Regions from separate parts of the Paenibacillus sp. FSL H8-0283 genome, predicted to be linked through region 3. Evidence: predicted binding sites of a transcription regulator. Region 3 holds the regulator's gene; each other region holds the start of a gene.
What was found. The regulator NrdR, encoded in region 3, represses ribonucleotide reductase genes. The targets are predictions, from matches to a motif close to AACACNATATATNGTGTT.

Region 1 (4,412 bases), 160 kb from region 3:
CGATTGGTCAACGCTTTGTCCGCCTCAGGCGAGAGTTTGACTGTAACATGGGCAGGGGAACGCTCCATAATCTGACAATCCAGTGCTTCCAGATAGGTGAGAACATAAGCCTGCACTTCATGGGGAGTCATGGTCATGAGTTAGCTACCTCCTTTGCGAAGATCTAACAACCCGGATACGGCAGGCCCTTCATCTGAAACCTCACGTTGAATAGAGTTCAGCGATTGTCCAAGTGAATCCATTTTACGGCGAATATCTTCATCAGTTTGTGATTCCAGCATGATTTTGTACAAACTTTTCTCAATAGACTCCTTTTTCTCCAGCCGTTCCAGAATGACATCCAGCCCGCCGATCACCATCTCAAACATATTGATCTTCTCATGCAGCAGATTCAGAATATGTTCCTCTATGGTTCCCGTCGTAGATAAATTGAAAATGTTCACGTCATTCTGCTGTCCCAGCCGGTGTACCCGACCGATCCGCTGCTCAACCCGCATAGGGTTCCAAGGCAAATCAAAGTTGATCATATGATGGCAAAATTGCAGATTGATGCCCTCACCACCTGCTTCGGTTGCAATCATGGCCTGCACACGCCCGCGGAAGAGATCCATCATCCAGTCTTTTTTGCCTCGATTCATGCCACCCCGATAGGGTACAGCCGTAAGCCCATTGTTGCGGAAATAGTTTAGCAGATACTCCTGCGTGGCCCGGTATTCAGTGAAGATAATTACTTTTTCATTCATGTTCCGAACCAGTTCCATCGTTTTCTCCGCTTTGGTATTCTCCTTGATCGCTTTAATATGGGCAACGAGTTCCCAAATCTTGTCCCGAAGGGGAGAGTCCAGCGGAAGTTTCTTCGACAGATTAACCAGCGTCACGAATACAGCATCCCGACTGCTGCACACTTCACGCTGCAATGTAACCAGGGAGAGCATGCTGCTCAGGTTGCCGCCAGCTTCCTGGTACTGGTCTTTAACAAAGGAAGTCACGCCATCATAAAGCGCTTGTTCTTCGGGCGATAGTTGCAGATTCACGTTGGAGACGTTCCGTTTGGTAAATTGAACAGGGCCTTCGCCGCGGCGGTTACGAATCATGACTTTGGATAACTCGTTCTTAAGCTGTTCCTGATTTTTCGGAACCCGTTTGTCTACAACAAAGTTGGCCGCAAAGTCACCCTGACGACCTAGTTGACCGGGCTTCAGTAGGTTGATCAGATTGAACAATTCACTCATATCGTTCTGCACAGGTGTAGCTGTGAGCAGCAGACAATACTTTTTGCGCAATTTCAGCATGAATTGATAGTTGGTTGTTTTCTTGTTTTTGAGTTTATGAGCCTCGTCAATAATAATCATGTCGTAGTCGGTATCCAGCAGCATATCTTTATGCGGGTCACGTTTGGCTGTATCCATGGAAGCAACAACCACTTCATTCTGCCAGGAATAGGCCTTTTTCTGGGCAATAGCAGGGATGCCAAATTTTGAATTCAACTCCCGTACCCATTGCAACACAAGAGAGGCTGGCACGAGAATGAGTACCTTGGATACGAGACCCCGAACCATATATTCTTTCAGAATGAGACCGGCTTCAATGGTTTTGCCCAGACCCACCTCATCGGCGAGAATGGCCCGGCCTGACATTTCAAATAATACTCTGCGTGCAGTGTCCATCTGGTGAGGGAGTGGGGTAAGGCCTTGTAGATGCTTGAGACATTGGATCTCGTCAAAATTGGGAATAAGGTTGGTCTCTTCGGCTTGAATGCCGAGTTGAAAGAGTCGGTAATCCCCCCAAGGACCTCCTTTATCCAGTCGTGATTCCAATTGATTAATCCAGGTCCGATCAAATTCCAACGGAACGGGCAGCTCGGCTACAGGTTGATTCATGTGGTGCGGGTTTTTCCGGTTCATGGTGTTTCCTCCCCTGCCATACGTGATGACGTTTTATTCGTAGGTAATAGTATGGACGAATGAGAGTCAGTTCATAACTATATAAGTTGAACTACATTTTATTTGCACGAACACTACGATGACAGAACAACCTTCCAATCGCTGTTATCCCCAGATTTTTTGTGTCCCAAAAAATTCACTGATGTCGTATTCATGCGTATGAGGGTGTGTGAAGAAGTTTGTCCGAGCAGGGGGGTCTATAAAATAAGGCCTGTGATAAAAGTCGCATGGAAAATCAATATATGGTGTAATATACTGTTTTTATATCACTATATGTGGTGTTTGGTCATAATTTATTCTTATAGTTAAAATGGAGCTTTATACCGGGGAGGTTGAACGTAGCGATGAAATCGAACCAACGATCGTACCAATTAGAAGGACTTAGCGAAAAAATATTTCTGGACCGATACGCCTGGAAGGACGCTGATTCGAATCATGCCAAGGTCGGAGATGTGGTATTGGTATTAACGAAGGATGATCCGAAGTTCCCAACCAAGGAAGTGGGCGAAATCATAGAACGCCAGGGTCAGCTTGTACAGGTAAGAACTCGAAGCGGAGAGATGATCGAGACAAGTGTGGAGAAATTGACACTCAACATAGAAAAAACACCGGAAGAGATGTGGGACCGTCTTGCCAAAGCGATGGCTTCTGTCGAATCCACAGCCGATAAGCGGGCAACGTGGGAGTCCAAGTTCCGCTCTGTGTTGGAAGATTGGAAGTTAGTACCCGGAGGCCGAATTGCTGCGGGTGCGGGGGCAAGCGATGAGTTGACACTCTTCAATTGTTATGTCATTCCATCTCCGCAAGACAGTCGGGGTGGCATCATGAGAACCTTGACCGAGATGACGGAGATTATGGCACGTGGGGGAGGCGTAGGCATTAATTTGTCCTCTTTGCGTCCTCGCCGAGCGGTGGTGAAAGGTGTCAACGGATCATCCAGCGGTTCCGTATCGTGGGGCGGATTGTTCAGTTATACGACTGGACTGATTGAACAGGGCGGAAGCCGCCGGGGTGCGCTCATGCTGATGATGAATGACTGGCATCCGGATGTGCTTGATTTTATTACTGTGAAACAAACGATGGGGCAGGTGACCAATGCCAATCTGTCTGTATGTGTGAGCAACGCATTTATGGAGGCTGTCAAGCAGGACGGAGATTGGGACTTGGTTTTCCCCGATACGAACGATCCGGACTACGACATCGAGTGGAACGGGGATATGCAGCAATGGAAAGCCGCAGGTCATTCGGTGGTGCACTATCGTACACTGAAGGCTCGCAAAATCTGGCATACCATTATTGAATCAGCCTGGAAATCGGCAGAGCCCGGTGTGGTATTCATGGAGTACTACAACCAGATGTCCAACAGCTGGTACTTCAATCCGATCATCTGTACTAATCCTTGCGCGGAACAGGGTCTGCCTGCCTGGGGTGTATGTAATCTGTCTGCGATCAATCTGTCCAAATTCTACGATGAAACAAATCATGATGTGGCATGGGATGAACTGGCGGAAACCACTCGTATCTCGGCTAGATTTTTGGATAATGTCATCGATGCAACACCATATCATTTTGAGGAAAATAGACTGAATCAGCAGCGTGAACGCCGGGTTGGGCTTGGCACAATGGGACTGGCAGAGCTGATGATTAAGCTGCGTATTCGATACGGCAGTCCTGAATCTCTTGTTTTTCTGGATAAACTGTATGGATTCATGGCGAAGGAGGCCTATCTGGCATCGGCAGAGATTGCAACAGAGAAGGGAGCTTTTCCAGCTTTCGAAGCTGAACCGTATTTACAGAGTGGATTCATGAAAAACATGGTTGCGACGTACCCTGAAGTGGGAGAGGCCATCCGTAAACAGGGCATTCGAAATGTCACACTGATCACACAAGCGCCAACGGGAAGTACAGGTACGATGGTGGGCACATCAACAGGTATTGAGCCGTATTTCGCCTTCAAGTATTTCCGTCAAAGCCGTCTAGGTTATGATGAACAGTTCGTACCGATCGCACAAGATTGGCTGGATGAACATCCTGGTGAAGCTTTACCAGACTATTATGTGACGGCGATGGATTTGTCGGCTGAGAATCACATACGGGTGCAGGCAACGATTCAGCAATGGGTGGATAGTTCGATCTCGAAGACGGCCAACTGTCCGGCTGATTTTACAGTGGAGGATACGGCTGAGCTGTACGAACTGGCCTTCGACCTTGGCTGCAAAGGAGTAACGATATACCGTGATGGCAGCAGGGATGTGCAGGTGTTGTCCACGTCGAAGAAGGAAGAGACTCAAGGTGAAGATCAGAACACGGCGGAAGCTGAAGAGAAGACAGTCGTATCTGCTATAGAAAACCCGAATAATGCTGAAGTACAGGCAAGTGATGGAACTTCGAATAGCCAGGTTGGTGTTAGAACGCATTCTTCCGATCAAGCCCCGTCCTCTTCTACAGTGCTGGATAAACAATACAGAA
Region 2 (4,412 bases), 2.7 Mb from region 3:
TGGTTCGAGTGGCAAGTGTTGCACTGACATCAATCAAACGCTGATTCCGGCTGCCGCGGAAGGGAAGGGAAACATCACGCTCCGCTTCAACGTATCGACCGTCAATAATCACATCGCACAACCGGGCAAGCTCCGCTCTTGCAGGGTCGGTAATCAGTTCTTCATATTCGAATCCCGTGTAGGCCCATACCGTCAGATCAGGACGTGCAGCGCGGAGCTGCTGGACCCAAGACGTACATTCTGCTGCCGAGAAAAAGGGATCACCACCACACAACGTAACGCCATCCAGCAATGGATGGGTCGTCACTTCATGCAGAATCTGCTGCTGCTGCCGCTCTGTAAAGGGCTCACCCGCTCGAAAGCTCCATGAATCCGGACTGAAGCAGCCCGGACAGGCGTGACGACATCCGCTGATGAACAACACGGCACGCAGGCCGGTCCCTTCATTTACCGATTCCGGGATGTAACCATATAGATTCACCGGTGTTTCACCCGATCCCGCACTTCGGCCTGCTTTGCAGCATTGAAGCGTACTTTGTAATCTCCGGTCAGATAGCCAGTTACGCGGCGTAACCGCTGGAAGTGTACATGGTTCTCGTGGGCTTCACAGTTTGGGCATACATCCCCAATGACGCCTTCATAACCACATGCAGGGCAGCGATCAATTGGATGATTAATGGAGAAATAACCGATATCCTGCGCCAGTGCATACTGTACAATTCGCAGGAAAGCTGCGGTGTTGGCCCGAACGTTTCCGTCAAGCTCCACATAGGAGATCGCACCCGCGTTACATAAAGTGTGGAATGGAGCCTCCAGTTCAATCTTCCGATATGCTGGAAGCGTGTGGTAGACCGGGATATGGAATGAATTCGTATAATACTCCCGATCATTCACTCCGGGAATAATGCCATAACGCTCTCTGTCGATCTTCGTGAATTTGCCGGACAGCCCTTCAGCAGGTGTGGCAAACAGTGTGATATTCAAATTATGCTGCTCGCTCATCCGGTCACAGAACTCTCTCATGGTCCGAATAATGTTGAGCGCTTCGCGATGTACATGAGGGTCCTGCCCATGATGGCGCCCATAGAGAGCTGTCATACATTCCGCGAGACCGATAAAACCAAGAGATAATGTTCCATGCTTTAACAGCTCGGCAACCGGCTCGTTCGGGCCAAGCTGTTCTCCACCTTCCCATACACCCTCCCGCATCATGAAGTCCGATGCCTTGGCAGGCTGCAATGTCTGAATTCGGTAGCGGTGCAACAGGCCGGAAGCGGCATTATGCATAACTGACTCCAAAGCAGTATAGAATCCGGCTCGGTCAGCGACAGCTCTTGCACCTTGGCAGATGCCAAACCGGATGCCGAGCTTCACGAGGTTAATGGTGTTGAAGGACAGATTACCTTTACCACTTTGACGATTGCGACCAAACCGGTCAGCCAGTGTACGTGTGCGGCATCCCATGGTTGCGATGATCGTATCCGGATCTTCCGGATGATAGAAAGGCAGATTGAAAGAGGCATCCACATTGACAAAGTTAGGATACATCCGCCGGGATGAACAGCTGACTGCGAGCCGGAACAGATCATAGTTCGGCTCTCCTTGAGCCTGATTGATCCCCTGTTTACATTGGAAAATATGTTGAGGGAACACGGGAGTCTCCCCGTTGCCCAGGCCACGAATGGTTGCTTCCAGCAACGAGCGTGATACCAACCGTCCTTCCGCAGAAGTACATAATCCATAGTTCAGTGAAGTAAATGGAATCTGACCACCCGCCCGGCTACTCATCGTATTCAGGTTATGAATCAGTGATTCAGCAGCTTGTCCTGTCTCCAATTCAGTCTCTTCATAGGCGAAGGCATATGCCCGCGGACATTGATTCTTCGCTTCGATGCTATCCAGATGAAGCTGTTCATCCCCGATCAGAACATTTTCACCAAAGAGCCGTTGCCCTTTGCGGTAGTGTTTGCGGAATGATCGCTGTACATAAGGGGCCAGATCCCAGTCAATTTTATTGGCCGATACACCGCCATATTGACTGTTCTGCTGGGATTGGAAGATGATCGCAACCAGAGCCATGGCAGACATGATCGTCTGAGGTGTGCGAACCGATCCGTTACCTGTGTTGAAACCCGCAGCAAGGAGACGGTCAAACGGGATAAAGATACAGTTGGTCGTTCCAAGTGCATACTGATCCAGATCGTGTACATACAGATCCCCATTCTCCACAGCTTGGGCAAGCTCTTCCGGCAACACATGACGCAGAGCATGCCACTTGGCGGTCTCCGAACCGAGCCTGCTCATCTTACCACTGAAGGAATCCCCGTTCAGATTCGCATTTTCCCTCAGCGTATCGGCGTCTTCTGCGCCAATAATTCGTCTTCCCAGGTCGGATAATAGATCGGATGCCAGTGGGGTGGCATACTCAAGCATGTTCATGTAAGGTTCCTCCTAAAATGATTTTGGTTATCATTCAATTCACGTTAAATACTATATGTAGATTCGTCTTATCCATTTATAAACTATATGTGGTTTTTTGGGTGTGATAATGATCACACAGCTTACTGAACAAAGTGGACTTTCCTTTAATTGCTGCGGATAAAGGTTCCCAAAGTCTGAGCGGAAGCGTATAATTTCTAGTTATTCTGCAAGTATAATATCCGAAGTCGGACAAGATGGACTTTAATCGAGCTGAAAAGGCGAGTTGCAATGAATTCGCGGTCGTTAAACCATCCGTTTAAGACCTGCTTTTGTTCACAAATGGGCAATAGGCAGGGAGTATGATTCTCTTATACTTCTACGGTGTTAATCATATAAGTATAGATTGTGACAGCTATTCGGATTTTTGATGACCCCTGTACGTGATTAAACATTCTGAAATACAGATTTGAAAGTGCAGCTTAGATAAGAGGGGTGAATCATGGGGACGGCAGAAGGCATTACAAGAGGCTTCTATGAAGATATAAAGGAAGCTGCGGCCCATATCGTAGACGTATTAAGTGGTATATTGAAGGTCAATACCATCTTTGTTGCCACGAATGACGGGGTGACCAATGTCATTTTGGAGGCCTTTAATCGTACGGAAGAGTTAGTTGTTAAAGGCAGTGCACTTCCATTTACGGATTCATATTGCAGCCTGGTATTAAGAGACAACGGTAGCGTTCTTACGATCCCGGATACATGTGAACATCCGATGACACGATCCATGGGCGTTACGAGCGGACTTGGCAATCGCTTCTTCGTGGGCGTGCCTATTATGAGAAGATCGGGCGAAACATTTGGCACCATCTGTCTGATGGATGATCCTGGTTATGTGATCAGCGAAACCGATATGAAGACACTGAAGGCGATGGCTGTATTCCTGGGTTATGTTGTTGATCTGGAAAGCACGTTGCATGTTCAGGAGCAGAAATTGAGTGATTCGGAACAAATGCAAGAACAGCTCCAGGCAGAGAAAGAACGTGCCGAATCTGAGGCTATGACCAAAACACAGATGTTGAAGCTAATGAGTCACGAGATTCGCAATCCTTTGAACGGTATTTTGGGACTGACAGATCTGATGCGCACACCGGATATGCCTGAGGAGCAGTCCGAATATGTGAACATGATTGAGACAAGCGGCAATATTCTGCTTTCCTTGCTGAATAATATGATGAATTTCAACATTAATGAAGCAGGTAAAACGGTTATACATGATGATCCGTTTGATCTGGTAGGCACCATTGAGAATACCGTGTATCTCTATGCCGGGATTGCGACGGGCAAGAACATTGAGCTGGGATTAAATCTTGAACTGAATGTATCTCAAGTGTTCGTTGGTGATGAAGTCAAGATTGGACAGTTGCTTGCACACGTCATTCAGTATGCTCTCGATTCAACGCGTGAAGGTTCCGTTCTGATCACAGCAGTGGTGAACGGAGAAGAATTGGAGGAGACCGGTACACTTCAGCTCAAGGTGAAGTACACGGGTCAGATGTTATCGGACAAGAAGACACCAACCTGTAACAGCCAAGATGAAAATTTGAATATCCAAAAACTGATTGGAAGCAATCTGGGTTTAGCTGTAAGCCAGAATCTTGCCATTCTCATGCATGGCCGTATTCAGGTGAGTAGTGTGAAGGAAAATGAGACGGAATTCAACATCTCCCTTCCATTGCGCAGATACTGGGAGTTACCTCAACTCGCAAGTGTTCAGCAACGGTTAAAAGAGAAAAAGGTGTTGCTTGCTAAGGACCCTGACATTTTGCAAGGTGTCTCTTCCCTGATGCGCAGGTGGGAGATGGATGTACACATGACCTCGGGTGTGACATTAGCGCATGATTGGATCAAGGAAGGATTCATGCCGGATGTAGCCGTTGTGGATATGGGATTAATGGAAGGCGGCGCGGTTGATTTTGTACATGAACTGAAAC
Region 3 (4,412 bases):
TTGATAGGTATTGGTGCATGGTCACTGTTGCAACTAATTCGAAAGCAAGGCAAAGAACAGCTGGAAACAGACACTGGAATGGGTGAGGGAACAGAAGCAAAGGTAACTGGAGTGGGAGAAGCACAAGAGAGACTGTCGGATTCAAAGGGCAGGAATCAGGTGCTCGCACTGGATCTGGAGCAGTCGGCTTCAAATGGATCACTGGAACGAATGGTATTTACACTGGAGCTGCGCAAGCTGGGCGTTGTCATTCAGATCCTTCGCAGTCCCTCCAAGGCGGATATGGATAACTCGGGGAGTATATCTGCTCAAGAAGCGATGTGGCTGGGTATTGCCCTGTCTCTGGATGCGTTTGGAGCAGGTTTGGGAGCGGCACTTCTGGGATTCCCTACACTATGGACAGCACTCATTATTGCACTGTTTAGTGGGGCGTTTCTGTCACTCGGCATGAAGGTTGGCCTACGATTCTCAGCTCTGCGCTGGATGCGAAGACTGTCTGTATTGCCAGCGCTAATGTTAATGATTATGGGAATAATGAAGTTGTTATGAGGTGAAACGATGAATATAGGCTTAACCGGCGGGATCGCGACAGGCAAAAGCAGTGTTTCCGCCTATCTCGCCAGTAAGGGAGCGTTGCTCATCGATGCAGACGTTATTGCCCGGGAAGTTATGATGCCCGGGCATCCCGTGTTGGCCGCCGCTGTTAAGCGGTTTGGACAAGCCATACTGAACGAAGATGGAACACTGGATCGGAAAAAGCTTGGGAGTATTGTTTTTCAACAACCAGAGGAACGAAAGGCATTGGAGGCTATCACACATCCGGCGATCCGAAGAGAGATGCGCGAACGGGCTGCTGCATACGCGTTGCAACATCCGGATAAACTTGTGGTATCTGATATTCCTTTGCTCTACGAATCAGGTCTGGAGGACGGTTTCGAGGAAGTCATGGTTGTATATGTCCCGAGATCGGTGCAACGAGATCGCTTGATGAGTCGGGATGGAATGACTGCAGCACAGGCTGAGGCTCGAATGGATGTACAGATGGATATTGAGCGGAAAAAACAGCTGGCTGACATTGTCATCGATAACAGCGGCTTATGGCCTGAGACGGAACAGCAAATTGACTCGTATCTACAGCGTAAGGGTTTGTTATGAGAATATCGCGTAAGAAACGTGTATTGCTGTTGATGTTTGTTTCCTTTGTACTGGTGTTATTTCTGAATACAAACTGGATGGCATGGTTCTATCCCATACATTATAAGGAAGAGATCCGTGCCCAATCTCAGAGCTATGAGGTTGATCCGTTTCTAATTGCTTCCATTATCAAGGTGGAGACCAATTTCAAGACAAGCAAGGAATCCAAACGAGGTGCCATTGGGCTCATGCAACTGATGCCGGACACGGCGAACTGGATACTGGAACAAGCCAAAATTCCCGACACTTCGCTGGAGGAATTAAAGCACGAGCCAGAACGAAATATTCAATTAGGCACATGGTATCTGCGGAATCTGTCTGATCAATTCGATGGCAATGAAGCAGTTATGATCGCTGCCTATAATGCGGGGCCAGGCAAAGTGAACAGTTGGCTTAGAGATGGTGTATGGGATGGATCGTTTGATACGGTGAAAGATATTCCGTTTGGTGAGACGCGTCACTATGTACAAAGAGTCATTTACTATTATAATCAGTATGTAAAGATCTATAATACGTTCTAAGTATATAAGTAGAAGCACAGAGCAGGCCGGTTATTCACCGGCCGCTCCATGCTCCTCTGTGTAGCGTATTACGATGCAGATATTATTGGTATTGACCTGCCAATTGCTGTTCTGCAATTGTTACCAGACGCTTCGTGATGTATCCACCGATCGAACCGTTCTCGTAAGAAGTCATGTTACCTTGGTATCCGTCTTGTGGGATGCTGATTCCGAGTTCTTGAGCAACTTCATATTTCATTTGCTCGAGTGCTGCGGAAGCTTTAGTTACCACCAAGTTGTTGGAGTTACCATTGCTTTGTGCCATTGCTGTTCACCTCCTCGCGGGTTGGTAAAAGTATTATGTGTCGGCAATGCGTTTTTCATTACAAAATCAGTACAGGGAATATGTGGTAAAAAGTAAAACGTGGGAAGTGATCTGTTTTGAAGTGTCCTTATTGCGGTTATATGGGTACCAAAGTGCTTGATTCGCGTCCGGCCAACGAAGCAAAATCCATTCGTCGTCGCCGTGAGTGTGAGCAGTGTGCCCGAAGATTTACAACGTTTGAGATGATTGAGGAGACTCCACTGATCGTCATTAAGAAAGATGGCAGTCGTGAAGAGTTCAGCCGGGACAAAATTCTCCGCGGGCTTATTCGTGCCTGTGAGAAACGTCCAGTCTCCGTAGAGACCCTGGAGATGATGGTATCTGAAGTGGAGAAATCTCTGCGTAATACAGCCGATGCTGAAGTTGAGAGTCGCCAGATTGGTGAGCTGTTGATGGAACAGTTGTTTCCAGTCGATGAAGTGGCGTATGTCCGTTTTGCGTCGGTATACCGCCAGTTCAAAGATATCAATATGTTCATGAAAGAACTGAAATCCCTGTTGTCCAAAGACGATCTGGAGGATTAGTGAAGTTGGTAAAGGGAGAAGAGCAGTCTGGAGTTCCAGTCCGTGTGTACCAGAGAAATCGGTTGTTCTTCTCCAATCACTTTGGATCTTGAAAAAGTGATTGACAGCGAAAGCTGGATTTTATATGATATAGGAGTCGCCTGTGGAACGTAGCAGTGCTGGACAAGTTATCTATTTCATATCCTGGGGCCTTAGCTCAGCTGGGAGAGCGCATCGCTGGCAGCGATGAGGTCAGGGGTTCGATCCCCCTAGGCTCCATAATCAAGAATGCCATCACATTATTGTGATGGCGTTTTTTTGTGTGTGAAATAAATCAGAACATGCATTAATTAATTAGAATTTTTTGGACTTGGGGACGAATATTCTAGATGCAAAAATAGAGGGTTTAAAGTCCTGACTGTGGAGTTGTCAAAAAAATTACAGTTTGAAAACAAGGAGCCCCTTCCGGCTGGATATTGTTCAGCCGGAAGGGGCTTTATTTTTCTGTATACGCTTTCAGTTAGCCAGATATTCGATGAACCTTACAAAGATCGTGGCTACTTCGGCGCGGGTGGCGGTGGCTTTGGGAGCAAAAAAGTTGTCCGGCTTGCCTGCTACAATGCCGATGGCCCGCAGTGCCTGAACGGCCTCCAACGCCCAGGAGCTGATCTCACTCTCGTCCGTGAAGGACTTAGAGTGGTTTTCAGGTATCTCATAGCCTTTGTACTTCATGTAGTTGTACAGTATCACCAGCATCTGCTCGCGCGTCATTGGTGAATTGGGGTCAAACAGGTCTGCATTTGTACCGTTAACTATGCTTTTTTCGGCTGCCCACTCGGCTGCCGCGGTGTACCATTGTCCGTCCGTCACGTCGTTAAAGCGGGAACTCGTGTAGCTGGAGAGGTTTACGTTCTCAAGATTGGCCAGTACCTGCACGAACATTGCACGCGTCATTGCGGTGCCGGGTGAGAACGTCGTGGACGTCGTGCCGTTGAAAAGATCGTATGTGTAGGCGAAATTCATATAGTTGTAGAACCAGTCGTCCATGTTGGCATCCCTGAAAGGATTGCCCGATATCACGAGGAAGCCCAGTGGGGTGGCGTCATCGACCGCCAGCTCCGTACCCTCACGGATGTTCAGCGACATGCCGTTGTCTAAGCTAACTTTTGCGCCGCTCGGTCCTACCACAACCGCTCCGCCGCTTCGTATCTTCGATCCGCCGTGGATATCCACACGGTTGCCGTTTGGCAGGTTCACATGCGCGTCTTTGCCGCCTACTGTAACCGTACCGTCGCTCGCGATCGTCGAGCCTCCCGAAATGATCACTGTGCTGTTGCCGCCGGGTAGTGTCACTTCGGCGCTCTTGTCTGCCGGAATGGTTACCTTACCGTTTGAGTCTATCGTTGTGCCTTCGGGTACCTTAATCTTGGTCCCGCCTTTGGTCGCAATCTCGCCACCGCCGGGGAGGGTGGTGTTGCCGTTTTTGTCTGTGACCGCGGGTTTATCCTTCGGTGTATTCACTGTGTAGTTCGACTTCGACGTTCCAGCGTCTGTCCCGGTGCCCGTATTGTCAGTGTTGCCCGTATTACCGATGTTGCCGGTATTTCCGGTGTTGCCCGTATTGCCACCAGAATCAGGCACAGTGGGAGTCGTCGTCTTCATCGGCGTCGTCGTCGCACTGATCTCCGCGCCGTCGCCCTTTGCATTTACCGCGATGATGGTGAAGTTGTAGCCTTGGCCGTTTGTCAGGTTCTTGAAGGTATATTTGGTCTCCGTCGCATCCAGTGTGATCGGCGTCCCGTTGCCATACCATACCTTGTAGCCCAAGAT

Region 1: MHI52_RS10800 (adenosylcobalamin-dependent ribonucleoside-diphosphate reductase) is a predicted target of NrdR. The motif match lies at 2,209-2,226, and genes of this name have one in related genera.
Region 2: MHI52_RS28930 (anaerobic ribonucleoside triphosphate reductase) is a predicted target of NrdR. The motif match lies at 2,487-2,504, and genes of this name have one in related genera.

The regions. Positions count from the first base shown of each region.
Region 1 is NZ_CP150295.1:2,359,585-2,363,996, forward strand. It holds gene MHI52_RS10790 (YqhG family protein) at 1-137, opposite strand, end outside; gene MHI52_RS10795 (SNF2-related protein) at 141-1,904, opposite strand; gene MHI52_RS10800 (adenosylcobalamin-dependent ribonucleoside-diphosphate reductase) at 2,288-4,412, shown strand, end outside.
Region 2 is NZ_CP150295.1:6,587,387-6,591,798, reverse strand. It holds gene nrdG (anaerobic ribonucleoside-triphosphate reductase activating protein) at 1-481, opposite strand, end outside; gene MHI52_RS28930 (anaerobic ribonucleoside triphosphate reductase) at 478-2,439, opposite strand; gene MHI52_RS28925 (histidine kinase dimerization/phospho-acceptor domain-containing protein) at 2,921-4,412, shown strand, end outside.
Region 3 is NZ_CP150295.1:2,204,041-2,208,452, forward strand. It holds gene MHI52_RS10075 (manganese efflux pump) at 1-549, shown strand, start outside; gene coaE (dephospho-CoA kinase) at 559-1,155, shown strand; gene MHI52_RS10085 (lytic transglycosylase domain-containing protein) at 1,152-1,715, shown strand; gene MHI52_RS10090 (alpha/beta-type small acid-soluble spore protein) at 1,798-2,019, opposite strand; gene nrdR (transcriptional regulator NrdR) at 2,136-2,603, shown strand; tRNA gene MHI52_RS10100 (tRNA-Ala) at 2,789-2,861, shown strand; gene MHI52_RS10105 (S-layer homology domain-containing protein) at 3,099-4,412, opposite strand, start outside.